Regions from separate parts of the Massilia endophytica genome, predicted to be linked through region 1. Evidence: predicted binding sites of a transcription regulator. Region 1 holds the regulator's gene; the other holds the start of a gene.

Region 1 (9,309 bases):
GAAGATCTTGGACTCGGCCTCGTCCAGCATCTGCTTGACTTCCTTGCCCTGGGGGTTGAAGGCGTTGCCCGAGATCTCGTCGGCCACGGTAATGAGCTTGCGCAGCACGCCGCGGTCGCGCACGATCTCCGCATAGCGGCGGATGTTCGCGGCGGACGGCGTGTTCTGCGCCATGGCGTTCAGGTACTGCAGGCCGCCCACCTCCTCGGCCTTGCCGAGCATGGTGAGGGTTTCGAAAACGGTGATGACGTCGGCGGGCTTGCCGGCGTTAATCAGGCGCACCATCTGTTCGAAGATGATGCGGTGGTCGTAGCGGTAGAAATCGTCCGCGTGCATGAAGTCCGCGATACGGTCCCAGGCCGCGTTGTCGCGCAGCAGACCGCCGATCACCGATTGCTCGGCTTCGATGGAATGGGGCGGGATGCGGAGGGCGTCGACTTGCGGATCGGATGGAGCGGCGGCGTTCATGGCGGGCATTATACCTGCTTCAGCAAGGCGTCAAAAAATTCCGGCAATAAAAAAGCCGGGGCGAACCCGGCTTTTTTATTTGTACAACAGTCTTGGCGTGGAAGGAATTCCAGGCCTGGACTTAGGCAGCTTCGCCCACGACGGCGACGGTCACTTCGACCACCACGTCGGTGTGCAGCTGCACGGACACAGGGTGCTCGCCCGTGGTCTTCAGCGGGCCGGTCGGCATGCGCACGGCAGCTTTTTCCACGGCGAAGCCGGCCTTGGTCAGGGCTTCGGCGATGTCGTAGTTGGTCACGGAACCGAACAGGCGGCCATCCACGCCGGCCTTCTGGGCCACGGTGACGGTCATGCCGTTCAGCTTCTCGCCTTGCGCCTGGGCGGCAGCCAGCTTGGCAGCGGCGGCTTTTTCCAGTTCAGCGCGCTTGGCTTCGAATTCGGCCACAGCGGCGGTGGTGGCACGGCGTGCCAGTTTTTGCGGGATCAGGAAGTTACGTGCGTAGCCGTCCTTGACCTTCACCACGTCGCCCAGGTTGCCGACGTTGATAACTTTTTCCAACAGAATGATTTGCATAGTGTTCTCCAGGATGGCCGATTAAGCGTGGTGCAGATCGGTGTAAGGCAGCAGGGCCAGGTAGCGGGCGCGCTTGATGGCGGTGTCCACTTGACGCTGGTAGTGCGCCTTGGTGCCGGTCAGACGGGCTGGCATGATCTTGCCGTTTTCCTGGATGAAGTCTTTCAGCGTGTCTACATCCTTGTAGTCCACTTGCTCAACGCCGGCGGCGGTGAAGCGGCAGAACTTCTTGCGCTTGAACAGAGGATTTTGCTGCTTGCGCTTTTCTTTCAGCTTAGCTTTGTTTTTGTCGAACTTTTTACCGAATGCCATTTTAGGCTCCTGTATCTAAATGTGCGCTGCTCTCGGCAGCACGGAAATCAATGATGTGAAATACCAGGCTTTTGCTGTTGCGGTTTTTCTTGGCCAGGAAACCCGTGAACTCGTAGACTCCGCCCAGGGCCGCCGCGTTGAACCGTCCTGAAATCTCCCCCGCAGCGACTGCGGCGATGTCGAACTCGGTCAATCGGGCGATGCCTGCCTCCATCTGTTGCGAACTGTGCTGCAGTACTGCATTCACAATCGGCAGACCGGCCGGGGTGTAGCGCAAGGCGTCCCGTTCGGTGATGAGGGCGGTGAACTGGAGTTGGTTCAGTTCCGTTTCCTGCTAAGACTTAGGCCGCTGCGGCTGCTGCTGGTGCTTCGGCGCGATGGCTCTTGGCCGCGTCTTCACGCTGGACCGACTTCATCATCGGCGAAGGAGCGGTTTCCGCTTTCTTCATCTTGACGGTCAGGTGACGCAGCACGGCATCATTGAATTTGAATGCGGTTTCCAGTTCGACCAGAGTCTCGTTGTCGCACTCGATGTTCATGCAGATGTAGTGTGCCTTGGCCAGTTTCTGGATCGAGTACGCCATTTGACGGCGGCCCCAATCTTCCACGCGGTGCACGTTACCGCCGCGCGAGGTCACGCTGGCCTTGTAACGTTCGATCATCGCGGGCACTTGCTCGCTTTGGTCCGGATGGACGATAAATACGATTTCATAGTGACGCATGCAAACTCCCTTAAGGACTGTGAAAATAGCCCACCCCGGCGTCAAGACGAGTGTGGGAAGAGGTAAGCCCGCAAGCATAGCAGGTTTCGCTGCTGATTGGAAGAGCGGCCAGGGGGACAGACCCCTTTAAGAAATATTTCGCCCAAAACAACAAATTCCTTGCAATATCCCTCGCACTGTACAAAAATACAGTCTGTCGATATCCACAGTGACACACCATGATCAAGCTGACTGCAAGGCAAGAAGAAATCCTCAATCTCATCAAGGACGCGATCGAGAACACCGGATTCCCGCCGACCCGCGCCGAGATTGCGGCCGAGCTGGGCTTCAAGTCCGCCAACGCCGCCGAGGAGCACCTGAAAGCGCTGGCGCGCAAGGGCGCCATCGAAATTACCGCCGGCACCTCGCGCGGCATCCGCCTGCTGGGCTCCTTTGCCGAGTCCAGCACGCCGATGGCGCACGTCCCTGCCCCGCTACTGATGAGCCTGCCGCTCATCGGCCGCGTCGCCGCCGGTTCCCCCATCCTGGCCCAGGAAAACCTGGAGACGAGCTACAGCGTCGACCCCAGCCTGTTCACCTCCAAGCCGGACTACCTGCTGAAAGTGCGCGGCGAGTCCATGCGCGACGTGGGCATCATGGACGGCGACCTGCTGGCCGTGAAGAAGGTGGACAGCGCCAAGAACGGCCAGATCGTCGTCGCCCGCCTGGGCAACGAAGTCACGGTCAAGCGCTACCGCCGCGTGGGCTCGGTGATCGAACTGCTGCCGGAGAACTCGGACTTCAAGACCATTACCGTCAACCCCGATGACGAGTTCGCGCTGGAAGGCTTGGCCGTCGGCCTGCTGCGCACCTGGCACTGAGCATGGGGTTCCAGCTTTACGGCAGCTGCGAGTCCGGCCACAGCTACAAGGTTCAGCTGATGCTGAACGTGGCGGGCGTGCCGCACGAGTACGAGGAGATCGACCTGCGCCTGGCGCGGGAAGACCGTCCCGAGCCTTTCCGCAGCCTGGCGAAATACGGCGAAGTGCCGCTGCTGGTGCATGACGGCAGGCCCTATGTGCAGTCCAACGCCATCCTGCTGCACATGGCCGAACACCTGAACGCCTATGGCGGCGAAACGCAGGAGCGGCTGGAACGCGTGCGCGAATGGCTGTTCTGGGAAGCGAACCGGGTCGGCATGTCCATGGCCCACCTGCGCTTCGGCCAGAAGTTCGACGACGAAGGCGCTTATTCGGGCACGGTGCTGCCCTGGTTCCGCCGCCGCTTCGATGCGGACATGATCCGTCTGGAAGAAGAGCTGGCGGACGGCCGCGCCTTCATCCTGGACGACCAGGTCAGCGCAGCCGATTTTTCCCTGTGCGGCTATATGTACTGGCCCGGGCAGGCCAGCGTGAGCTATCCGCCGCTGGTGCAGGCCTGGCTGAACCGCATCGCGGCCCTGCCAGGCTGGCAGCATCCTTACGAGATGCCGGGCGCCGATCCCTGGTAGTTCAGGCCAGAGCGGCGATCTTCAGGCGCCGGACGCCGATCCCTGGAAATTACCTGGGCTTGGCCGATATCACGGGCCGGCTGCGCGATTCCCACGCCAGCTCGCGGCGGCGCGCCTCCGTCGCCCGGCGCGCCTCCATAACTGCAAACTGGGCCAATTCCAGCTCCGCCATCTGGCGCGATAGCGCGACCCAGTCCGCATGCTGTTTTTCGACACCGGCTACTGCCGCCTGCGCCTCTTCCGAGAACGCCACGAACAGCTCTACCGGGAATTCCTTATTGTTGACCAACTCGGCGTTCAACCGGTCGGCAAAGCGCTTATAGCAAGCCTGCCAGCTCCGGTATGCCGCTTCCGTGCGCTGCGCAGCCTCCTCATTGCTTACCGGCTTGAGTGCGGGCGGCTCGCAGCCCGACTGACTGTAGCCGAGATGGTCGAATGGGGAGGCGGCCGATGCGGCGGTTGTCAGGGCGGCCAGAACAATTGCGCTCAGGGCTTTCATGTAAGGCTCCTTTCAGGATTGAGAGACTGCAGCACACCTTATCTCATCTCCGGAAGAGGAGCAATTCACTTGCATTGCGCTATCCAGCCGATAGCGCACCCCGGAAATCTTCCAGCAGATCGGCCGTATCTTCGATGCCCACCGAAACGCGGATCAGCGATTCGGCGATGCCCATGGAGGCGCGGCGCTCAGCCCCCATTTCGTAGAAGATGGTGTGCGCCACCGGAATCACCAGGGTGCGCGTGTCGCCCAGGTTCGAAGCCGGGACGGCGATCTTCAGGCGGTTCAGGTAGTCGAAGCAGTCGATGCCCTCTTTCAGCTCGAAGCTGAACAGCGAACCATAGGCCTTGAACAGTTCCGTGGAAACGCCGTGCTGGGGATGCGAGGCCAGGCCCGGGTAATACACGGCGGCCACCCTTTCGTCCTTCTCCAGCATTTCAGCCAGCGCCCTGGCATTGGCGCAGGTACGCTCCATGCGCAGCGCCAGCGTTTCAGCACCCACGGCGATATGGTGGGCCGCTTCCGGCGCCAGCGAAGCGCCGAAGTCGCGCAGGCCCTTGGCGCGGATCTGGGTGATGCCCCACATCGCAGGCGCCGCCTTCTTGTAGTTCTCGAAGATGTTCGGGAACTTCGACCAGTCATACATGCCGGTGTCCGTCAGGCTGCCCCCCAGGGCGTTGCCATGGCCGCCGATGGACTTGGTCAGCGAGTTCACCACCAGGCCCGCCTTCACCGCCTTCGGGCGGAACAGATAGGGCGTGGTCATGGTGTTGTCCACGATGTAGAGGATGCCGCGCTCTGCGCACAGCTCGCCGATGCGCTTCAGGTCCGCCACCTGGGTGCGCGGGTTGGCGATGGTCTCGACGAAGACAAGGCGGGTGTTCGGCTTCAGCGCCGCGGCCACGTTGGCCACGTCGGTCGCATCCACGAAATCCACACCCACGCCCTGCCCTGCCACCGTCTGCCACAGCGAGTTCGTGTTCCCGAACAGGAAGGAGGACGACACCACATGGTCGCCCGAGCGCAGCAGGCCCTGGAACACGGCGCCGATGGCGCCCATGCCCGTGGCGAAGCACAGCGTGGCGACGCCGTCCTCCATCTTGTTCACCTTGTCCTCCAGCGCCGACACGGTGGGATTGCCCTGGCGGCCGTAGCGGAAGCCGGGCTCCTTGCCCTGGAAGACGGAAGCCAGCTGGCGCGCGTCCGAATAGCCGAAGGCCACGGCGGTGTGGATGGGCTTGTGCAGCGAGTTCTGCTCGACCGGCTTCTGCCGGTCGTTGTGCAGGATGGTGGTGGTGAAGCCGTACTGTTTCATCAAGCTTCCGTGGTGGCGTAGTTGAGGTTCAGCTGGGTGCGCGCCGCATCCTCCACGCCCTTCTCCTTCGGATGGTGGCGTGCGTATTCGATGCGGTCCAGGTAGTCGGCCGACACGTCGCCCGTGATGTACTTGCCGTCGAAACAGGAAGCCTCGAACTGCTTCAGTTGGGGGTTCACGTCGGAGATGGCCTTCTTCAGGTCATCCAGGTCCTGGTACACCAGCGCGTCGGCGGTGATCTCCTTGCACACCTCTTCCACGGTGCGGCCATGGGCAATCAGCTCGTCGCGGGTCGGCATGTCGATGCCGTACACGTTCGGGTAGAGCACGGGCGGCGCGGCGGAGGCAAAGATCACCTTCTTCGCGCCGGAGTCCCGCGCCATCTGCACGATCTCGCGGCTGGTGGTGCCGCGCACGATGGAGTCGTCCACCAGCAGCACGTTCTTGCCCTTGAATTCATCGCCGATGGCGTTCAGCTTCTGGCGCACGGACTTCCTGCGCAGCGACTGCCCCGGCATGATGAAGGTGCGGCCGATGTAGCGGTTCTTGATGAAGCCTTCGCGGTATTCCTTGCCCAGGCGCAGGGCCAGCTGGATGGCGGCGGGACGGGAGGAATCCGGAATCGGCATCACCACGTCGATATCGTCCGCCAGGCCTTCGCGCTTGATCTTGTCGGCCAGGTACTCGCCCATCTTCAGGCGGGTGCTGTACACGGAGGCGCCGTCGATCACGGAATCAGGACGCGCCAGGTAAACGAACTCGAAGACGCAGGGATTGAGCGAAGGATTATCCGCGCAGATGCGGCTGTGCAGCTGGTTGTCGGCATCGATGAAGATGGCCTCGCCCGGCTCCACGTCGCGCACGAAGCGGAAGCCCATGCCTTCCAGCGCCACGGATTCCGAGGCGATCAGGTACTCCTTGCCCTGCGGCGTATCGTTCTCGCCCAGGCAGAGGGGACGGATGCCATGCGGATCGCGGAAGGCCAGCATGCCCACGCCAGCGATCTGCGCCACGGCAGCGTAGCCGCCGCGCACGCGGCGGTTCAGCACCGTCACGGCCTGGAACAGGGTAGCCGGTTCCAGCGAATAGCCGGTGGTGGCTTTCTGGATCTCGTGGGCCAGCACGTTCAGCAGCACTTCCGAATCGGAGTCCGTATTGATGTGGCGGCGGTCGTTCTTGAACATCTCGTTCTTGAGCTGTTCCCAGTTGGTCAGGTTGCCGTTGTGCGCCAGGGTGATGCCGAAAGGCGCGTTCACGTAGAACGGCTGCGCTTCCTCTTCGCTGGACGAACCGGCGGTGGGATAGCGGCAATGGCCGATACCGGAATTGCCCATCAGCGAACGCATGTTACGGGTGCGGAAAACGTCGCGCACCAGGCCATTGGCCTTGTGCATGCTGAACATGCTGCTATGGTTGGTCGCGATGCCTGCCGCATCCTGGCCGCGGTGCTGCAGAAGCAGCAGCGCGTCATACAGCAGCTGGTTGACGGGTTGGTGGGAAACGACGCCGACGATGCCACACATGGTGTGCTCCTAAACGAATGCTACGGATTTGAGGTATTCAAAATTGCACGTGCTGCGCCAGGGCAGCCGGCAGAAATGGTTTCACGGTGCGGGCGCCGTCTTCCGCCAAAGGGCTCAGCAGCGCGCGCTTCCAGAATTCCTGCTGCGGGATCGACGTCATCCCGCACAATATGACGGCGGCCAGCACGATTACAAGGCCGCGGCCCAGTCCAAAGATGGTGCCCAGCAGGCGGTCCGCCACCGTCAGCCCACTAGCTTCGATCAGCGCGCCCACGGCCATTGACAATAAACCCATCAACAGGCGCGCGCCGATGAACAGCACGACGAAGGCGAGGATCAGGCGGATCACTTCACCCGGAATGGCCGGGGGCAGCATGGCGGCTAGCGAAGCCCCAAAAGCATTCGCAACCACGAAAGCCACGACCCAGCTGGCCAGCGACAGTATTTCCTTCACCAAGCCGCGCATGATGCTGATGATGAGCGAAGCAATCAGCACGAACAGCACCAGGTAATCGAAAATCGTCACGCCGACTGCTCGCTGCAATGCCTCAGACGGTTCCGAGCTTGCCGCTCAGGCCAATCTTTGTCAGCTTGGCACGCACCTTCTCCGCTTCTTCCTTGCTGGCGAAAGGACCGGCCTGCACGCGCGTCAATTCGCCGTTGGCCGTGCTCACCTTCTGTGCCGTGGAACGGATGCCTGCCTCGCGCAGCTTGCCCTGCAATTCTTCTACCTTGTCCTGCTTCGACAGTGCCGCAATCTGGATCACATAGCGGGTGGAGGCGGCAGGTTTGCCTTCCAGGATGGCCAGGGCGCGGGCATCGTCGCTGCGGCTCTCCTTGGGCTCCGGCTTGGCCTCGGCGCGCTTGGGCTCGGGCTTCGCCTCCTTCGTTTCCGGCTTGTGCTCGTTTTTGGCAAGCTTCGCCTCGGGCGCTTTTGGCGCCTCCTTCACTTCCGTTTTCGGCGGCTTGCCGGCCGGCTCCGGCGCCAGCTTCACCTCGGCCACCGGCGGCGGCGCGGTCACCGTCTTGGCGGGCGGCGGCTCGATGATTTCTTCGCTCTTGTCCAGGGCTGCGGCCTGCTCCACTTTCGCCGGGGCGGCGGGCGCGGGCTGCGGGGCGGCCTCCATCGGCTTATCCTTGGACGGGATCTGGATGGCGATATCGTTGGCGAGGGGCTTGGGTTCGGAATCGAGGATCATCGGCAGGCCGATGGCGACGGCCAGCGCCAGCGCGACGGCGCCTACCAGGCGGCGGCGGGCGCGCTTCTTTTCCGGCAAAACGGGATCGGCGGCGGCATCGCGCGCGGCGCGGCCACGGTTGCGGGTGGCCCCGCCCTCGCTGTGGGAAGCGCGCTTGGACTTGGCCTTGTCGGCCAGCGACCTGTCGTCTGCTGCGCGATAGTAGCCACTGTCTTCGCCAGTGGATTCCTGCTTGTTTTTACCGAGTTTCGAGAACAAGCCCATGCGTGAGTTTCTCAGTGGAGTGAGGACTTTCGTGCCGCCATGACGCCTGCCACGGTGAGGAACGATCCAAAGACCACAATTCTATCATTCTCCCCGGCACGGCTCAGCGCATTCGCGTAGGCCTGGGCGGGAGTCTCGAAAACATTGATGGTTCGTTCAGCCTTGTCGGGCTGGTTCAGCTGGACCTTGGCCGCCAGCTCCTCCGCGCTCGCCGCGCGGGGCGACGGCAGGCCGGTGAGGCACCAGTGGTCCACATGCTCGGACATGGCCTTGATCACGCCGTCGATGTCCTTGTCGTGCATGGAGCCGAACACCGCGAAGGTGTAGGGATGGAAGCCCATATTGCCGAGGTTCTGGTTCAGCGCCGACGCGGCGTGAGGGTTGTGGGCCACGTCGAGAATGACGCTTGGGCGGCCCGGCAGCACCTGGAAGCGGCCCGGCAGCTCGACGGTCACGAGGCCGGTGCGCACTTCCTGCGCGCCCACGGGCAGCTCCAGCTTCAGCGCCTCCAGCGCCGCCAGCGCGGCCGAGGCGTTCAGCAGCTGGTTCGCGCCGCGCAGGCTGGGATAGGCCAGCGCGTTGCGGCGCATGGTGCGCCCGCCGTAGTTCCACTGCTGCTTGTCGCCCGAGTAGTTGAAATCGCGGCCCATCAGCCACAGGTCGGCGCCGATCTCGCGGGCGTGATCGATAAGCGACTGCGGCGGCACGGGATCGCTGCAGATGGCGGCTTTCCCGGTCCGGAAGATGCCTGCCTTCTCGAAGCCGATCTGCTCGCGCGTGCCGCCCAGGTAATCGACGTGGTCGATATCGACGGAGGTCACGATGGACACGTCCGCATCCACCACGTTCACCGCGTCGAGGCGGCCGCCCAGGCCCACTTCGAGGATGGCCACATCCAGGCCCGCCTTCGACATCAGGTGCATGATGGCGAGCGTGGTGAACTC
Region 2 (9,309 bases), 220 kb from region 1:
GCCGTTCAGGTGCACCAGCAGGGGCAGGCGCAGCTTGTTGTCCCGCCAGTGGGCGCCCAGCTCGTCCGGGGTCACCGCTACCGGCGAGAACGCGCTCGCGGGTTTGGACTGGAAGAAGCCGAAGCCCTTGGCCAGTTCGTTCGGAATCAGGTTGCGCAGCGATACGTCGTTCACCAGCATGACGAGGCGGATGGCCTTCGCAGCCTGCGTTTCGGTCGCGCCCATCGGCACATCGCCCGTCACCACCGCCACTTCCGCCTCCAGGTCGATGCCCCACTCCTCGCTCAGCGCATACACCGGGTCGCGCGGACCGACGAAGCTGTCCGAACCGCCCTGGTACATCAGGGGATCGGTATAGAAGGACGCAGGCACTTCGGCGTTGCGCGCCTTGCGCACCAGCTCCACGTGGTTGATATAGGCCGAACCGTCCGCCCATTGGTAGGCGCGCGGCAGCGGCGAGTGGCAGCGCGTCTCGTCGAAGGGCTGCACGTCGCGCGCGGCGCCGTCGTTGAGCTGCGCGTAGAGCTGCTCGAGCTGGGGCTTCACCTCTTCCCAGCTGTCCAGCGCCGCCTGCAGGGTCGGCGCGATATGCTGTGCGGGAGCGCAGCTGCGCAGGTCGCGGCTGACGACAACCAGCTGGCCGTCGCGTTTTCCATTCTTCAGTGTTGCGAGTTTCATGCCTGTCCCTCCGGCTGCGGCGCGTGCATCCAGGCGGCATGCGCAGGCGCCTTTTTCGTCTTCGACCATTCTTCGAGCATGGCCCATTTCACATCGTCCAGCTTCTGCATCATTTCCGGCGTGCCCGTGTTGGCGGCCAGTTCCAGGCGGTGGCCGTTCGGGTCGAAGAAGTAGATGGACTTGAAGATGGTGTGGTTCACGGGACCGATCACGTCGATGCCCGCGGCGACCAGGCGCTCCTTCGCGGCCAGCAGCTCGTCCATCGAAGCCACTTCCAGCGCCAGGTGCTGCACCCAGGCGGGGGTGTTCTCGTCGCGGCCCATCGGCTTCTGCGTCGGCAGTTCGAAGAAGGCGAGGATGTTGCCTTGGCCCGCGTCGAGGAAGACGTGCATGTAAGGGTCGGGGGCTTTGGTGGACGGCACTTCATTTTCTGCGATGGCCAGCACGAAGTCCATGTTCAGGTGCTTCACGTACCAGTCGACGGTTTCCTTGGCGTCCTTGCAGCGGTAGGCCACATGGTGGATCTGCTTGATTTTCATGGCGGGTCTCCTTGATCCCGTCATTAGACTCCCGAATCAGCTATCATACAAACGATATTTTTATCGTCATTTATCGATTTTCCAGATGAGTCCAACCGTCCGCCAGATGCGCGCCCTCGTGGCAGTGGCCCGTACCGGCAGTTTCACCCTCGCGGCCGAGCTGCTGCACCTCACGCAGTCGGCGCTCAGCGGCCAGGTGAAGGAGCTGGAACAGCTGCTGGGCGTGAAGGTCCTGGAGCGCAATACGCGGCGGGTGCAGCTCTCCGAAGTGGGCCGCGAGCTCTATCCCCTGTTCGACAAGATGCTGCAGGACCTGGACGGCGCCATGGCCGATATCGCCAGCCGCAAGGCGCTCAACAAGGGCACCGTGCGCATCGCCGCGCCGCAAATGCTGTCCTGCACCCTGCTGCCGGAAGCCATGGCGGCCTACCGCGCCGTCTGGCCAAAGGTGCAGCTGCGGCTCGTGGACTGCCCGGTGGACAATGTGGCGGGCCGCGTGTTCAGCGGCGAAGTGGACGTGGGCATCGGGCCGGAGCGCGATGCGCTGGCCGAGATCGACGCGGCGCTGCTCTTCGAAATGCCCTTCGTGGCCGTTTTCCCGCCAGGCCATGCGCTGGCGGCGAAGAAGAGCGTGCGCTGGGCGGACATGAACGACCATCCCTTCATCGCCCTGCAGGGCCAGTTCACAGAGCGCCTGCTGCGCGAAATGCGCCAGCCGCTCAATCCCCAGAACGAGGTGACCTTCATGACGACGGCGCTGGCCATGGTGAGCGCGGGACTCGGAGTGACGGCCTGCCTGCCGTATGCGGAGCCGATGGTGAAACGCTACGGACTCGAAATGCGTCCGCTTGCGGCGCCGGAGCTGACGCGCAAGTTCTTCGTCTACACCAAGACGTCGCGCTCGCCCTCTCCCGCCGCGCAAAGCTTCATCGACTTCCTGGGCGGATTCGTGAAAGCGCAAGGAACCCTATAATCACAGTTTTTTGCAGGATCGCAGCGCATGTCCCACAACACCATCGAGATCAACCGGGCGATGGACAAATTCGACGGCCACCACAGCGTGTGGCTGTTCGGCTACGGTTCGCTGATCTACAAGGCGGATTTCCCCTTCATCGAACGCCGCCCCGCCAGCATCGAGGGCTGGACGCGACGCTTCTGGCAAGGCTCGCACGACCATCGCGGAACACCCGAAGCGCCGGGGCGCGTGGCCACCATCGTGCCCCAGCCCGGAGCCGTCTGCCACGGCATGGCCTATCTGGTAACGCCAGAGGAGTTCGCGCACCTGGACCATCGCGAGAAGAACGGCTACCTGCGCCTGGCCATCGACATCCACTTCGACGGCGGGGGCAGCGAAGAAGGCCTGGTCTATATCGCAAAAGAAGATAACGCCGCCTTCCTCGGCGCGGCGAGCGAAGAGGAGATTGCCGCCCACATCGCGCAGGCGGCTGGACCCAGCGGGCCGAATGCGGAATACCTGCTGCAGCTTGCGGAGGCGCTGCGCGCGATGGGCCATCACGACGAACATGTATTCGCCATTGAGCGCCATCTCGCGCGGCTGCGCCCTTAAGCGGCAGCCTGTACCGCGCTGAACTCCAGGGTTTCGCCGTCCGCGGGGATCAGCAGGCGGCTGCCAAGGCCCGCATGCCGCGCGGCCGATGCAAGCTGCGCGCGCGTCACCGGGCAATGCCCGAGCGCTTCCAGGTGGTTCGCCACCGTAATGCCGCCGAAACCGCGGCAAAACTCCAGTACCTCCTCCGCGTCCATGATGATTTCGTGGCCCAGGTCGAACTTCGCGCCGCCTGCAGGAATCACCGCCACATCGGGCTGGTGATGCGCGATGAAACTGCGCACGGTATCGGTCAGGATGGTGTCGCCGGAGAGGTAGAGGCTTGGTTCCCCCGGCATTTCGATGAAATAGCCCACCCCGTGCTCCATCAGCAGGCCCACCATGCCCCGCCCGTGCGTGCAGCGCACCGTCCTGATCGTTCCGCCGAAGAAGGGCTGCGGCGCCGCATGGTGCTCCGGCAGCGGCTGCACGTTCAGGCCGCGCTGGCGCAGGTGCTGCGCATCGTGCGGCGTGCAGATGACGGGAATCTGCTTCTCGCGCAGCCAGCGCTTGGCGGCGCGGTCCAGGTGGTCGAAGTGGCCTTTCTGGCAGTGGGTGATGAGGCAGTGCGTGACGGTCTCCAGCTCGGTCTCGGCCGACGGCGGCAGTTCGACCAGCGGGTTGCGTACCCGTTCCCCCAGCAGCCGCAATGGCGGCAGCGCGCCCTTGGGGGCCAGCATGGGATCGACAAGGATGCGCATGGCGCCAATGCTGATGATGGCGGTGGCGTTGCGTAGCTGAGTGATTTTCATGGCTGTTTTCCTTTCATGGATGAGCACATTGTGCCCATCCTGCTTCGCGTCTAGAATGGCCATATACGACATAAATCATCCATTTCCGGCCATGGCATCGAAACCCTTCCGCGTCGCACTCCTGCTCTATCCCGGCTGCATGCCGGCCGGGCTGTTCGCCTTCGCCGATCTGCTGCATGCCGCAAACCGGCGGTCCGGCAAGCCGGTGTTCGAACCGGTCTTTGCGGGTTTGCAGGAAGGCCTTGTGGAATGCGCCCATGGCCAGGCTCTGCGCGCGGCCAGTGCGATCCGCGAGGCGGCGCCGGACGCCGTGCTGGTTCCGGGATTCTGGGGCGAGTCCACGCGCCAGGTGGAGGTGGCGGTGGCACAGAACAGCGCTTTGATCCGCGCGCTGGCGGAGCTGCCGAGGGCCGTGGGCATCTGGAGCTACTGCACAGGCGTCTGCATCGCCGCGGCTACCGGACGCATGAACGGACAGGCTGCTACCGTGACGTGGTGGCTGGCGGATCTCGCGCGCCTGCGCTTTCCGAAGGTGCGCTGGCAAACCGAGAGCACGGATGTGTGGCACGAGCGGAACGCCTCTGCATCGGGCGTGAACGGTTATCTGCCGATTGCGCAGGCGGCCATCGAAAAACGCCTGAATGCAGACGCTTACCGCGAACTGGCGAAGCTGATGGTGCTGCCGCGGCCGGAACGCAGGCATCACGCCTTCCGCACCATGAACCTGATCGAACAGCCGAACCGGCTGCTGCGCCAGCTGCACGCCGTTGCCGAGCGGCTGCCCGCGTCGGACCTCACGCTGAAGCGGCTGGCGCAGGAACTGAATACCACCGAGCGGACGCTGGCCCGCAAGGTCGCTGCCGCAACCGGCCAGCCGGTGGCCAGCTATGTGCGTTGCCTGAAACTGAACCAGGTCAGCGAACGCCTGATCCACACCTCCCTGCCCGCCAGCAGCATCAGCGCAGAGCTGGGCTTCAGCAGCGATTCGGGCATGCGCCGCATGTTCAAGGAGCTGACGTCCCTCACACCAGCCCAGTACCGCCAGGCTTTCGGCCAGGCCTAGAAGAGATCGAGCTGGCCGGAGGAAGAAGCGCGGGTTTTGGCGGCGCGGGGCGGCACCACGACGGGACGTTTGAAGATGGTGCAGTCCAGTTGCTTGAAGCGCAGGCCGCGGCCGTGCATGCCCAGGCGCTGCACGGACTTGTCCACGCGCTGGCGTATCAGGTCCGCCCATACGCCCTCGCCGTGCATGCGGCTGCCGAAGGTGGCGTCGTAGTCCTTCCCGCCGCGCATGTCGCGCACGCGGTTCATCACGCGGGCCGCACGGTCGGGGAAGTGCGCTTCCAGCCATTCCTTGAACAGGGGGCTCACTTCCCAGGGCAGGCGCAGCACCACGTAGCTCGCCATGATGGCGCCTGCCTCAAAGGCCGCTTCCATCACGCGTTCGATGTCCGGCTCCGTCACGAAGGGAATGATGGGGGCAATGCTCACGCCAACAGGAATGCCAGCATCGGTCAGCGTGCGGATGGTGCGCAAGCGGCGCGACGGCGCCGCGGCACGGGGTTCCAGCGTGCGCGCGATAGCCGGGTCGAGCGTGGTCAGGGTGACGGAAGCCGCTGCCAGCCGCTTTGCCGCCATGGGTGCAAGAATGTCCAGGTCGCGCTCGATGAGCGAAGACTTGGTGATCAGGCCGACCGGATGGTCGCATTCCTGCAGCACTTCCAGCACCCGCCGGGTAAGCTTGTAGTCGCGCTCACAGGGCTGGTAGGCGTCCGTATTCACGCCGAGCGCAATGGGCTCGGGCTTGTAGCCCGCCTTTGCCAGCTCACCGCGCAGCAGCTCGGGCGCATTGACCTTCGCATACAGCTTGCTCTCGAAATCCAGTCCGGGCGAGAGACCCAGGTAGCTGTGCGTGGGCCGGGCGAAGCAGTAGATGCAGCCATGCTCGCAGCCGCGGTAGGGGTTGAGCGACACGCCGAAAGGAATGTCCGGCGACTGGTTGCGGCTCAGGATCGTGCGCGCCATCTCTTCGGTAACGTGCGTGCGGAAGATGCGGGGCGCTTCTTCCTCACGCTCCCAGCCATCGTCGTAGTCTTCGCGCTCATGCACCTCGTAGCGCCCCTGCAGATTGGAGACGGCGCCGCGCCCCTTCTGTGCATTGAGCGGCTTGGGCGGCAACATCACCTGCCCTTCGAATTCTTGGTCCTGCATGCGAAGCTCCGGAATACTGGATATATATACAGTATTTTATGCCCACTCTCCCCGCGCTGCAAGCGGGGCGCGTGCCCGGTGCTGGCGCTAGCTGGTATGATTCGCAATTCTCCGGATTCCGATCCCGGCGCCGTCCGACAGCGCAGCCGATCCCTTCCCCCAATCAAGAGCAATAACATGAGCAAAACGACCACTCTGCCATCCTTCTGGAGCAGGATTCCCCTCGCCTTTGGCGCCTTTTTCAAGACCCTGGGCGATGCCGAATTCGCCGCCCGCATCCAGCAGCCCGCCGCCGCACCTGTGCCAGCGCCCGCCCCAGCGCCTGCGCCAGCGCCCGCCCCGCTGCGCGAAGCCACGCCCGATGCCGCGCTCCAGCTTCTGAGCCTGTTCCAGCGCGAAGCGCGCCTGATCGATTTCACTCAGGAGAACCTGGGCGCCTATTCGGATGCTGACATCGGCGCCGCCGCGCGCGTCGTGCATGAAGGCTGCGCGAAGGTGCTGCGCGAGCATTTCACCATCGAGCCGGTGCGCAGCGAAGCGGAGGGCAGCCGCATCATCCTGCCGGAAGGCTTCGACGCGGCCTCCGTACGCCTGACCGGGAACGTGGTCGGCAAGGCGCCGTTCACCGGGTCCCTGAGCCACCGCGGCTGGCGCGCGAGCAGCGTGCGCCTGCCCAAGCTGGCCGAGACGCATGATGCAAAGGTCCTCGCTCCCGCCGAGGTGGAACTGTGAGCGAGCCGCGCTACGCCATCGGCATCGACCTTGGCACCACGCACAGCGCGCTGTCGTACGTGGACCTTGGCGGCAGCGAAGGCGAGAACACCGTACAGAAAGTGCTGCCCGTGCCGCAGTTGACGGCGCCGGGCACTGTCGAAGAACTGCCGCTCCTGCCATCCTTCCTCTATCTGCCGCATGCGGACGAATTGGCGCCGGGCGACCTCGCCCTGCCCTGGAGCGCGAGCGAAAATTCGGCGGTGGGCGAGATGGCGCGCAGCCGTGGCGCCACCACGCCTATCCGCCTTGTGTCCAGCGCCAAAAGCTGGCTGTGCCACCCCGGCGTGGACCGCCGCGCGGCCATCCTCCCCAGCGATGCGCCGGACGAGGTGCCGCGCGTATCTCCGCTGGCGGCGTCGGCCCGCTACCTCGAGCACCTGCGCCGCGCGTGGGATGCCGCGCATCCCGAAGCGCCTTTCGCGCAGCAGTCCGTCACGGTGACCATCCCCGCCTCCTTCGATCCGGGCGCGCGCGAGCTCACGGCGGAAGCCGCGCTGGCGGCGGGCTATCAGGGCCTGACCCTGCTGGAGGAGCCGCAGGCGGCGCTCTACAGCTGGATCCAGGGCAGCGAAGGCCGCTGGCGCAAGGACGTGAAGCCGGGCGACATCATTCTGGTGGTGGACGTCGGTGGCGGCACGAGCGACTTCTCGCTCATCGCCATCGCCGAGCGCGACGGCAAGCTGGAGCCGCACCGCGTGGCCGTGGGCGACCATATCCTGCTGGGCGGCGACAATATGGACCTGGCGCTGGCCCACCTGGTATCGCGCAAGCTGGCCGCCAACAGCACCCAGCTCGATGCCTGGCAGATGCGCGCCCTCACCTACGGCTGCCGCAGCGCCAAGGAACAACTGCTGGCCGATGCCAGCGCCGAGAGCTGCCCCATCGTGATCCCGAGCCGCGGCTCGAAGCTGATCGGCGGTTCGATCCGCACCGAGCTGACGCGCGCGGAGGTCTCGGCCTTCATCACCGATGGGTTCTTCCCCCAGGTGGATTCTTCCGCCCGCCCCGCCGTGCGCGCCCGCGCGGGCCTGACACAGCTTGGCCTGCCCTATGCGCAGGACGCGGCGATCACGCGCCACCTCGCCGCCTTCCTGGCGCGCCAGGTGGGTGCTACGGGCGAGCTGCCGGGTTTCACGCCGAACCCCGCACACAGCTTCCTGCATCCAAGCGCAGTGCTGTTCAACGGCGGCGTGTTCAAGTCGCAGCTGCTGTCGCAGCGCGTGATGGACACGCTGAACGGCTGGCTCGCCACCGAAGGCACGCCGCCTGCGCGCATGCTGGCCGGGGCCGACCTCGATCTGGCGGTGGCGCGCGGCGCGGCCTATTACAGCTATGTGCGGCGCGGCGCCGGGGTGCGCATCCGCGGCGGCACCGCCCGCTCCTACTACGTGGGAGTGGAATCCGCCATGCCTGCGATTCCGGGCATGGCCCCTCCCATCGAGGCACTGTGCGTTGCTCCATTCGGCATGGAAGAAGGCAGCGAATTGGAACTGCCCGGCCAGGAATTCGGCCTGGTGGTGGGCGAACCCGTGCACTTCCGCTTCTTCGGCTCCTCCGTACGGCGCCAGGACCAGATCGGCCAGGTGCTCGACTCCTGGAGCGGCGATGAGCTGACGGAGATGAACGAGATCCAGGCCACGCTGTCGCCGGAAGGCCGGCAGCCGGGCGAGGTGGTGCAGGTGCGCCTGCATGCGCGCGCCACCGAAGCCGGAACGCTGGAGCTGCTGGCCGTGGCCAGCGGCGGCCAGCGCTGGAAAGTGGAATTCGACGTGCGCAACGCCGAAGGAGCATGAAGCGCTACCTCGTCGGCATCGACCTGGGCACCACGAACACGGTGCTCGCCTGGCTTGCGCCCGGCGGCGATGCGGTCCAGCTGATGGAGATCGAGCAGCTCAGCGCACCGGGTGAAGTCAGCCCGTTCACGCTGCTGCCCTCCTCCCGCTACCATCCCGCGGAGGGCGAACTGGCCGCAGCGGAGCTGCAGCTCCCCTGGCCGCCCGGCGATCCCGCCGGGATGCCGCATGCCGTGATCGGCAGCCTCGCGCGCAAGCTGGGTGCGCAGTCGCCCGGGCGCATGGTGGCGAGCGCCAAGAGCTGGCTGTCGCATCCGGGCGTGGACCGCACGGCGCCCATCCTGCCCTGGGGGGCGGATGAAGGTGTCCCCAAAATCTCTCCCGTCGCCGCCAGCGCAAGCTACCTCGCCTATCTGCGCTCGGCATGGAATGCCCGCTTTCCCTCCTTCCCGCTGGAACAGCAGGAGATCGTGCTTACCGTTCCCGCCTCCTTCGACGAAGGAGCGCGCGCGCTGACGCTCGAAGCGGCGCGCATGGCAGGCCTGCCGCAACTGCGGCTGCTGGAAGAACCTCAGGCCGCCCTCTACGACTGGCTGCTGAGGCATCGCGACTCCCTGGCCGCGGAACTGGCGGACAGCCGCCTGGTGCTCGTCGCCGACGTGGGCGGCGGCACCACCGACTTCAGCCTCGTGAAGGTGGAGCTGGAACACGGCGAACCGGTGCTCACGCGCATCGGCGTCGGCAATCACCTGATCCTCGGCGGCGACAATATGGACCTTGCCCTCGCGCGGCTGGCCGAATCGCGCCTCGGCACGCCGGAAGGCGGCAGGCTGTCCGCAGGCAGGCTGGCGCAGCTTATCGAACGCTGCCGCTCGGCCAAGGAGCAGCTGCTGGCGGCGGATGCGCCGGACCAGCTTACCGTCACCCTTCTGGGCGCGGGCTCGCGCCTGATCGGC

Evidence for each region. The regulator LexA, encoded in region 1, represses DNA repair genes until DNA is damaged. The targets are predictions, from matches to a motif close to ACTGTATNNNNATACAGT.
Region 2: the regulator LexA is predicted to act here: its motif matches at 5,802-5,819, upstream of LSQ66_RS13520 (PA0069 family radical SAM protein).

Annotation. Positions count from the first base shown of each region.
Region 1 is NZ_CP088952.1:3,194,286-3,203,594, forward strand. It holds gene LSQ66_RS14565 (replicative DNA helicase) at 1-477, opposite strand, end outside; gene rplI (50S ribosomal protein L9) at 590-1,042, opposite strand; gene rpsR (30S ribosomal protein S18) at 1,064-1,354, opposite strand; gene priB (primosomal replication protein N) at 1,356-1,676, opposite strand; gene rpsF (30S ribosomal protein S6) at 1,696-2,076, opposite strand; gene lexA (transcriptional repressor LexA) at 2,295-2,936, shown strand; gene LSQ66_RS14595 (glutathione S-transferase family protein) at 2,939-3,565, shown strand; gene LSQ66_RS14600 (hypothetical protein) at 3,615-4,064, opposite strand; gene LSQ66_RS14605 (cystathionine gamma-synthase family protein) at 4,144-5,379, opposite strand; gene purF (amidophosphoribosyltransferase) at 5,379-6,902, opposite strand; gene LSQ66_RS14615 (CvpA family protein) at 6,940-7,428, opposite strand; gene LSQ66_RS14620 (SPOR domain-containing protein) at 7,451-8,365, opposite strand; gene folC (bifunctional tetrahydrofolate synthase/dihydrofolate synthase) at 8,377-9,309, opposite strand, start outside.
Region 2 is NZ_CP088952.1:2,978,053-2,987,361, forward strand. It holds gene LSQ66_RS13490 (fumarylacetoacetate hydrolase family protein) at 1-678, opposite strand, end outside; gene LSQ66_RS13495 (VOC family protein) at 675-1,217, opposite strand; gene LSQ66_RS13500 (LysR family transcriptional regulator) at 1,303-2,190, shown strand; gene LSQ66_RS13505 (gamma-glutamylcyclotransferase) at 2,218-2,784, shown strand; gene LSQ66_RS13510 (MBL fold metallo-hydrolase) at 2,781-3,575, opposite strand; gene LSQ66_RS13515 (GlxA family transcriptional regulator) at 3,667-4,638, shown strand; gene LSQ66_RS13520 (PA0069 family radical SAM protein) at 4,635-5,786, opposite strand; gene LSQ66_RS13525 (DUF2760 domain-containing protein) at 5,964-6,518, shown strand; gene LSQ66_RS13530 (Hsp70 family protein) at 6,515-8,353, shown strand; gene LSQ66_RS13535 (Hsp70 family protein) at 8,350-9,309, shown strand, end outside.